Regions from separate parts of the Streptococcus sp. Marseille-Q5855 genome, predicted to be linked through region 1. Evidence: predicted binding sites of a transcription regulator. Region 1 holds the regulator's gene; the other holds the start of a gene.
What was found. Region 1 encodes HrcA, which represses chaperone genes, less so after heat shock. Its sites were predicted from a motif close to TTAGCACTCNNNNNNNNNGAGTGCTAA; they were not measured.
Positions count from the first base shown of each region.

Region 1 (4,800 bases):
CTGTCAATTGGAAACGTCCAAGAGTCTTGTTATCTGCTGCCATTGGGCGTTCCCCTTGAAGAACGTGGATATCAACGGCTGGTTGGTTGTCTGCTGCTGTTGAGAAGACTTGTGATTTAGATGTTGGGATTGTTGTGTTACGGTCGATGAGTTTTGTAAAGACACCACCCATTGTTTCAATACCGAGTGACAATGGTGTTACGTCAAGAAGGACAACGTCTTTGACATCACCAGTGATGACACCACCTTGGATCGCAGCACCCATAGCAACTACTTCGTCAGGGTTTACTGATTTGTTTGGTTCTTTACCAGTTTCAGCCTTCACAGCTTCTACAACGGCTGGGATACGAGTTGAACCACCAACAAGGATAACTTCGTCGATTTCTGACAAGCTCAAACCTGCATCCGAAAGGGCTTGACGAACTGGAACTTTTGTACGTTCTACAAGGTCACGAGTCAAATCATCAAATTTCGCACGAGTCAAAGTCATTTCCAAGTGAAGAGGTCCAGCCTCACCTGCAGTGATAAATGGCAAGCTGATTTGTGTTGAAGTTACACCAGAAAGGTCTTTCTTCGCTTTTTCAGCCGCATCTTTCAAACGTTGCATTGCCATCTTGTCAGTAGACAAGTCAATACCATTTTCTTTCTTAAATTCTGCTACCAAGTGGTCGATGATTTTTTGGTCAAAGTCGTCACCACCAAGTTTGTTGTCCCCTGCAGTTGACAATACGTCGAAGACACCATCACCCAATTCAAGGATAGAGACGTCGAATGTACCACCACCAAGGTCAAATACCAAGATTTTTTCTTCTTTGTCAGTCTTGTCCAAACCGTAAGCAAGAGCGGCTGCAGTTGGTTCGTTGACAATACGTTCTACTTCAAGACCAGCGATTTTACCAGCGTCTTTTGTTGCTTGACGTTGAGCGTCGTTGAAGTAAGCAGGAACTGTGATAACTGCTTTGGTTACTTTTTCACCAAGATAGTCTTCAGCATAACCTTTCAAGTATTGAAGAATCATAGCTGAGATTTCTTGTGGAGTGTATTCTTTTCCGTTTGCAGAAACTTTTTCAGAAGTTCCCATATTAGATTTGATAGAGATAACTGTATCTGGATTTGTAACTGCTTGACGTTTCGCAGCGTCACCAACGATGATTTCGCCGTTTTTAAATGATACTACAGATGGAGTTGTGCGGTTTCCTTCTGGATTTGCGATGATTTTGCTTTCAGTTCCTTCAAGAACTGCTACTGCTGAGTTTGTTGTCCCTAAGTCAATACCGATAATTTTAGACATGTGTTTTTCTCCTTAAATTTTATATTCTATTTTTCTTTTTGATACTCTTCTTAAGTGGCGACGCCGTCAGAGCTTGACTTCGTCAATCTCTTTGACTAAACTTTGACCCTAAGGTCTCAAAGTTTGCGCAGATAGCGCCACGGCGAAGAGTATCGTCTTTGGTTCGCTTCGCTCACTATTGCAAAGCTGAACTACTTTTTTATCTTTCTTCATAGTTTATTGTCATTTCGGACAAGTTTTCTATTATATATGTTGCAACCGTCATAATTGCCTAGTTGTAGACAACTACCATTGCTGGGCGTAGGATGCGGTCATGGAGTTTGTAGCCTTTTTGGAAAACTTGGGCGATGGTATCTGCTGGGTGTTCATCGTCTGCTGGGAGAGTTTGGATGGCCATATGATAGTTATGGTCAAATTCACCGTCAGCTGCGATTTCTTCGATTCCTTCTTCTTTCAAAGCATGAATCAAGCTTTCTTGCACCATTTCCAATCCTTTTTTGACATCGTCTGTCAAACCTTCAACCGCGAGTGCACGCTCAAGGTTATCCAAAGAAGGGAGAATCGCTTTTGCCAAGTCCTGGCTACGATAACGTTGCAAGTTTTGACGCTCTTCATTGGCACGACGTTGGATATTTTGCATTTCTGCATGAGCGCGAAGATATTTGTTTTCGAACTCATCTGCACGTTCATTCGCCAAGTCCAACTCAGACTTCTCAGGAGTTGTTTCTTCTACCGTTTCCACAACTTCCTCTTCTTGGACTTCTTCTACTTCTTCATTTTTTATATCTTGGGCCATTTTCGCCTCCTTTAATGATTTCAATCTTAATGTACTTCGTAATGATTACTGCTGAGGTAGCGGTAAAAATCTGTCAACTTCATGGTCAAAACACGGTTGACCACATTGACTTGGTTGATTAGCTGTTGGTAATCCAGATTAACAGGACCGATAATGGCTAGAATTCCAACTCCCCGATAAGGAATGAGGAACTTGCTACTAATCACCGCTAGATCTGCTAAACAAGATTCTTGACTGTCCGCAACTCGGATATTTTGCATTTGATCCTCGTGCATCCCCTCACGAATCTCCAGAGCCACCTTTTGCGGTTGATCAAAGAACTGATAGGCTGCCAGATTGGCAAAATTCAAGAGATTGACCTTGCCCGCCACCACAATGTTTTCGTTGAACATTTCCTTAAAAATGTGTTCAAAGAGATCGATCACATTATCCGTTGTTGTGAAGTAACGCTGGATAATCTGCGGAATCTCCGTCCGAATCTTGTAGTGAATATCTAAAACGGTGTGACCGAGGAAACGTTCCTGAATGATGCTCTTCAGTTTCAGCAAATCCTCCTGCAAAAAGTTCCTTGGAATCAGAAACTGACTGGTAACCGTTCGCGACTCGTCTAGGGTGAATACTGCCAAGGCTGTATGTTGCCCCAAAACAACGATATCAAAGGCTGTCAACCTTTGCCTGCTCGGCTCAACATCCAGTGCCACTACCGTACAGCCACTCAGGTCTGTCAGTAGATTAGCAGCTTCTTGCAGAATATCCTCTAGCTTGAAGAATTCCTGATCAAAGGCTTTGACAATCTCATAAACCTCATTTTCAGCCAGTCGGTCAAAATCCAGTGAGTGTTTTACATAGTACTGAAAACCAGCAACACTTGGCATTCGACCACTTGAAGTATGAGCCTTCTCAAGCAAACCTTGCTTTTCTAGAGCCGCCATATCATTACGAATGGTTGCACTGCTAGAGTTAATAGACTCTTGCAAGGCTTTGGATCCGACAGGTTCGTGCGTTTTGGTAAAGATGTCAATAATCAGATTTAAAATATCCTGCTGACGCTCTGTAACCATCTCATCACTCCTCTCTGTCTGATCGATTAGCACTCGATACGCTCAAGTGCTAACTTATGATTCTATTATACACCCTTAGAAGAGAATGTCAAGATAAAAACTCAAAAAATTAGCACTCTTTTATCAAGAGTGCTAAAAATCAGTCTACAGACCGAGAAACTCACCTTCCATCTACTTGGTATTTACTTTTTAGTCTGAAATAACCATAGATTAGATAAGAAATCATAAAGGCATATAGAGCAAAAATGACAAAGAAAGATTGCGACAGTTCTTCCCTAAACGAACTCATACAAACAACAAGACCGCCTAAGAAAGTAGCTGTACAGGAACGAAGTCTATTTCGCACAACTTCCCATCTGAGCCCCTTACTCATATAGACTTGATCCTCTGGAAGTAAATCAGAAGCCGGTTTACGAAGAATCGAACAAGAACCTGCTCCTATCAATTCCCAACCTCTATCTCTAAAATCTTGCAGTTCATGCTTATATTTTTTAAGAAATCTAGAATCATAGATACAGTAGATGACATCGTTTGGTTGACATTGGTCAAAATAGAACAAACCAAAACGACTCGTTCTATACCTCCAACCTTTCAAATGCATCTCATGTAAATATTCTTCTTCCTTGTCCAAATCAACAATGGTGAAAAACCGAAATTGTACTTTGCTATTCATTACCTTACCTCCAAATCAGAAAACATACATGGTTTTATTTGTCAGATAATTCTTTCCATTTTTGAAACAAGCTCCAAAAAATATAAGAAATCTGAATCGCAAAAACTATCAATAAAACCCAATCTATTATGAAAATCAAAAACACTACCCAACTGAAAGAACTACCTCCACTGACAAACTTTGAGAAAACCGGTAGTAGAGCTAAAAAGAGAAGCAAAATAGGAAGCATCCGCCTCGTTAAAATCCGTTTGACCATAGCTAACTTCCCGGCCGCGTCATTATAAATTTCAAACTCGGCATCCGACTCAATTCCAGAATGAAGCTTTCTAAAGTAGGAAAACCCATTAAAGTCTGTAATATGATCCCAGCCACAGTCTTTAAATAATTGTAAATAGGAGGCTCTCTCTGATTTTTTCATGGGATAAAAGTCCAACTGATAAGACACCTGCTTCGGTTGGCACTGTTCAAAAGTATACTTAACCGCAACTACTAAGTTAGAGTAGGTTACTTCCTTGAGCTTCCAGCCCTCAGCATGCATTTTTCTAAGATATAAAGCCTCTCTATCATAATCCGCAATGGTAGCAATTCTATAAACAACCTTCTTTTCCATCATCTTCCCTCCAGACTGTTTCTATAGAGGCGTTCAATACGTTTCAATTCAATATCTAAGACTTTTCGTCCCAAGTCTGTAATCTGATAGATTTTACGCTTCTCCTCTTCTCGGACAAAGGAAATCAAACCATCCTTTTCCATCTTTGACAAGGTTCCATACATAGTCCCAGGACTAATCGAAACTTGAGAATCTGTCATCTCCTTGACCTTTTGCGTAATACTATAACCATGACCTTCCTTTTGCAGACAGAACAAGATATAAAAACCCGTTTCCGTCATGGGAAGATAAACTCGACGAATCTTATCTGTTAATTCCATTTGCATTCACCTCCTATTCAGCTCGATATATCGCACTTCGTTATATAAA
Region 1 covers NZ_CAMPPR010000006.1:124,769-129,568, forward strand. The annotation lists gene dnaK (molecular chaperone DnaK) at 1-1,291, opposite strand, end outside; gene grpE (nucleotide exchange factor GrpE) at 1,563-2,087, opposite strand; gene hrcA (heat-inducible transcriptional repressor HrcA) at 2,114-3,148, opposite strand; gene OC529_RS07110 (DUF2812 domain-containing protein) at 3,309-3,821, opposite strand; gene OC529_RS11765 (DUF2812 domain-containing protein) at 3,856-4,431, opposite strand; gene OC529_RS07120 (PadR family transcriptional regulator) at 4,431-4,751, opposite strand.

Region 2 (4,800 bases), on a different contig from region 1:
ATGGACGTGGTCCTTTCTCAGAAGCCTATGTAAACATTTGGTACAAGCGCTATGTAGAACTAAAGAATCGGTAAAGTTGTCAAGCTAGGGTGAAAGCCCTGGTTTTTTTATTTGAAAAACCCAGCTTTACAGCTGGGCTTATCCTTATATATCTAATTTTGTAACTGTAAATTTGATATGGGAATAGTCTTTTTCAACATCCTTATCCAGTAAGAAAGCTGTAGCGTCCTTCTTAACCTGAACCAAGTCAATATTCTGAGCTTGAGCCGCATAGACACATCCACAATAACATTGACGGTAAATGTCATACTCTTCACACATCTCTACTGAACGTTTGTAGCCTTGATTTTTCTTGAAATCACTTGGAAGATAGTGTGTTGTGTAAATTTTTTGCACATCAATTCCGATGCTGTTGATGGTTTGAGAATTCTTATGAGGACTGATGGTCAAAGCTGAGCCAAAGTAGTCAAAACCCAAGTCCATAGCCACTTGCGCTGTCTTATCCAGTCGGTAGTCAAAGCAAACCTTGCAACGGTCGCCACCTTCAGGCTCCTCCTCTAGTCCTCTGACTAACTTACGGTATTCATTTGGTTCGTAGGGAGCTTCTAGGTACTGAACCGTATTTCCTGTCCTCTCATTGAAATCACTGACAAATTTCTTGGTGACGTAAGCCCGCTTATGGTATTCTGCCTTGGGATGGATATTAGAATTGGCAAAATAGATAGTCACATCTGCATACTTAGTCAAATATTCGAGGGTATAGGTACTGCAAGGGGCACAGCAAACATGCATGAGAATAGTTGGCCGCTGCTCATTTTTCTCCCATACTTGTACCATTTTCTGCATAATACGGTCATAATTAATCTTCTGATTGGGGTTCATCTTGCTCAGAATCTCTTCTACATCGATCATGTTCTTCTCCTTTTTCTAGTCTTATTTTATCATATAAGTTAGGAGAGCTCAAATCAATTTAGAAATGAACATCATAAAAAGGAGGAATAGGCATTCCCTCCTTTTGTGTTTTTTATAAGTTATTTTCTATAGAAAGCTTACATCATCCCGCCCATCATGCTTGGATCCATTGCTGGAGCTGGGGCTGCTGGTTCTGGTTTATTAGCTACGACTGCTTCCGTAGTCAAAATCAAGCTGGCTACAGATGCTGCATTTTGTAGGGCTGAACGGCTCACTTTAACTGGGTCGATGATTCCCTCTTCAATCATGTTGACCCATTCGCCAGTTGCTGCGTTGAAGCCTGTACCAACTTCAGCATTCTTCAAGCGATCGATAACGATTGAGCCTTCAAATCCTGCATTGTGAGCAATTTGACGAACTGGTTCTTCCAATGCACGGAGAACAATATTGCGTCCTGTTGCTTCGTCTCCTGTCAATTCCAAATCAGCCACGGCTGGGATAACATTTACAAGGGCTGTTCCACCACCTGCAACGATTCCTTCTTCAACAGCTGCACGAGTAGCGTTGAGGGCATCTTCAATGCGGAGTTTCATTTCTTTCAACTCAGTTTCAGTTGCGGCTCCGACCTTAATAACCGCTACACCACCTGACAATTTTGCCAAGCGTTCTTGCAATTTTTCACGGTCAAACTCAGAAGTTGTAGTTTCGATTTGAGATTTGATAACCGCAACACGGTGAGAAATCGCTTCAGGATTTCCAGCACCTTCTACGATAACCGTGCTATCTTTGTCCACAGTTACTCTCGCTGCTTGACCAAGAGCTTCAATTGTCGCATCTTTCAACTCAAGACCAAGGTCTTCTGTGATAACTGTTCCGCCTGTCAAGATTGCAATGTCTTCTAGCATAGCTTTACGACGGTCACCAAATCCAGGCGCCTTGACTGCCACCACGTTGAAGGTTCCACGAATCTTGTTCAAAACAAGAGTTGGAAGAGCTTCGCCATCCACATCATCCGCAATAATCAAGAGCGGACGATTGCTTTGGAGAATGCTTTCCAAAAGTGGCAAGATTTCTTGGATATTGGAAATCTTCTTGTCTGTAATCAAAATGTATGGATTTTCAAGGTCAGCCACCATTTTTTCGCTATCTGTCACCATGTACTGTGAAAGATAACCACGGTCGAACTGCATTCCTTCTACGACTTCAAGCTCTGTTTCCATACCACGTGACTCTTCGATAGTGATGACTCCATCTTTGCCAACTTTTTCCATAGCTTCAGAAATGTACTCACCGACTTTTTCAGAACGAGAAGATACAGCAGCAACCTGAGCGATGGCTTCTTTATTAGCGACAGGGATGGCATTATTTTTCAAGGCTTCTACTGCTGCAGCAACTGCTGTTTCAATCCCGCGACGAATGCCGATTGGATTGGCACCTGCAGTGACGTTTTTGATTCCTTCACGGACGATAGCTTGGGTCAAAACAGTTGCAGTTGTAGTCCCATCACCCGCAATATCATTGGTTTTTGAAGCTACTTCTGATACCAATTTGGCACCCATATTTTCAAAATGATCTTCCAATTCAATTTCTTTGGCAATGGTCACACCATCATTGGTAATCAAGGGTGAGCCAAATGATTTTTCCAACACAACGTTACGACCTTTTGGTCCCAAGGTTACTTTAACAGTATCTGCAAGGATATCGACACCACGAACCATAGCTGAACGGGCATCTGATGAAAATTTAATTTCTTTTGACATACTTACTTTCTCCTTCTATTCTTCAATGATAGCCAAGATGTTAGCTTCGCCTACGATGATGTACTTTTCATCGCCATCTTTGACATCAAGACCTGCGTGAGCTTCAACTAAGACACGATCTCCAGCTTTAACACTTGGAGCCACCAAGTCACCGTTCAAGGTACGAACACCTTGTCCAGTAGCTACAACTTGGGCTGTTTTTGTTTTTTCTTGGGCTGAACCTGCAAGGACAAAGCCTCCAACAGTTTGTTCTTTTTCTTCTACTTTTAAGACAACACGGTCTCCTAATGGTTTCAACATCTGATTTCCTCCATAATGAGATAGATAGTATTAGCACTCTTTAGACCTGAGTGCTAAATCATAGTTCTATTGTATCACTTGGTCAGAAATAGTCAAGAAAAAAGTCTGACTTTCTGAGGATGAATATATAAATTTCTTTATCCTAATTTTGCACTTTAATAATGTAGAATTTTAACGAACATGATTTATGAAATTAGTATTTTCGTTAATTCTTTTATAAAAAATACCGAAACTCTAAATCCTTATATTACGTATATATAAAAAACAACGATTATAAACCGTTGCTTTTTTACATACTATTAATATTTCAATCCTGGATTGAAAAATCCTAAGGCTACTCCTACAAGTGCAATAACTACCAATAATAGCATCACCCAATTTGGAGAAACTTTCTTTTTAGCCATCAGCCACCAACATAGAACAATAAAACCTGCTGTTAAAAGACCTGGATAAACACCATCAATCTTTTCTTGTAAGTTTAAAAACGTTTCTCCATCTCCATTTTTCAGCTCTAGCGCCGTAGTGACAGATACCCAAGTTGCTGCAACAGCTCCTATGACCATACCACCAACAACACTAATTGCTTTTCTTAGCGCCTGACCTTTAGGACCTACTAAAAATTCTACTGCTTTATCTCCAAGTTCATATCCTTTAAAATAAGCAAAACGCATTCCAAGATAGACTAATAGATTCCATGCAATAATATAGAATATTGCACCAGAAATATTTCCTCCTTTAGAAAGACCTAGAGCTATCCCCAAAAGAACAGGAATTAATGTTCCTACAATAAGTGAATCTCCAATACCTGCAATAGGCCCCATTAGACCGGCTCGCATTCCATTGATGGTCTCACTATCTACGGCATCTCCATTTGCACGCGCTTCTTCCAAACCAGCTGTTATCCCAACTACTAGAGAACCCAGCTGCGGCTCAGTATTAAAGAATGCTGTGTATGTTTGCATAGCTTCTTTTTGTTCTTCCTTAGTATCATACATTTCTTCCACTATTGGAAGCATAGAAGTTAAATATCCAAAAGTTTGCATATGTTCTTGAGAAAAACATGTCAGATGTCCATAGAACCAGTGGTGAAATGATTTTGTCAATGTTTTTCTTGATATTTTTTTTCGACTCATTCTAAATATCCTCCTCTTCATCAAATCCCATATCACTGACAACTGCTGTCGTACGGGCAGATTTAACAACTTCTAATTCATAATAAATTACTGCAAAAATTAATGACACAACACCACTTGCTACTAAGTTCAAGCCTAAAGATTTTGCTAACGTGAACCCGACAAAGAAAGGAATAAAGTCTGTTGTTTTTGTAACAATTTGTTTCAAAAGTATTGCAATACCCACACATGGAAGGAGTGCTCCTACAGTAAATAGAGACTTCATTACAAAACCATCCATCGGAAGATATACTTTCATAAGATCAACCATATCTGGTCCAAATTTTGTAATAATCATTGTTGGTAAGAAAGAAAAGATAAAATGTGAAATCCAAGGATAGACCCAATCAACAGCATATAACTTCTTAAAATCACCTTTCTCTACAGCTTTCCATCCAATGTGTTGCCAAAGCAAATTCATAGTAGCTGTACCATAGAATAAAACAGTTCCAATTGTTCCAACCGCGGCTCCAATTGGCGCTGCTGCTGCTGCAATCGCTACTTCACCTGAAATATTATTTGCATGAACAAATAGGATAGATAACGGAATTCCGATATAAGAAATTGCCCGTACATCGGCCGATACAGTTCCACCAGGTGTCACTAAGGCAATATATAATACCTGCAAAGCCACACCAACGATTACCCCTGTTGTT
Region 2 covers NZ_CAMPPR010000001.1:284,322-289,121, forward strand. The annotation lists gene OC529_RS01475 (DUF402 domain-containing protein) at 1-74, shown strand, start outside; gene OC529_RS01480 (epoxyqueuosine reductase QueH) at 145-912, opposite strand; gene groL (chaperonin GroEL) at 1,050-2,672, opposite strand; gene groES (co-chaperone GroES) at 2,688-2,972, opposite strand; gene OC529_RS01495 (PTS system mannose/fructose/sorbose family transporter subunit IID) at 3,272-4,126, opposite strand; gene OC529_RS01500 (PTS sugar transporter subunit IIC) at 4,107-4,800, opposite strand, start outside.
Region 2: groES (co-chaperone GroES) is a predicted target of HrcA. The motif match lies at 3,003-3,029, and genes of this name have one in related genera.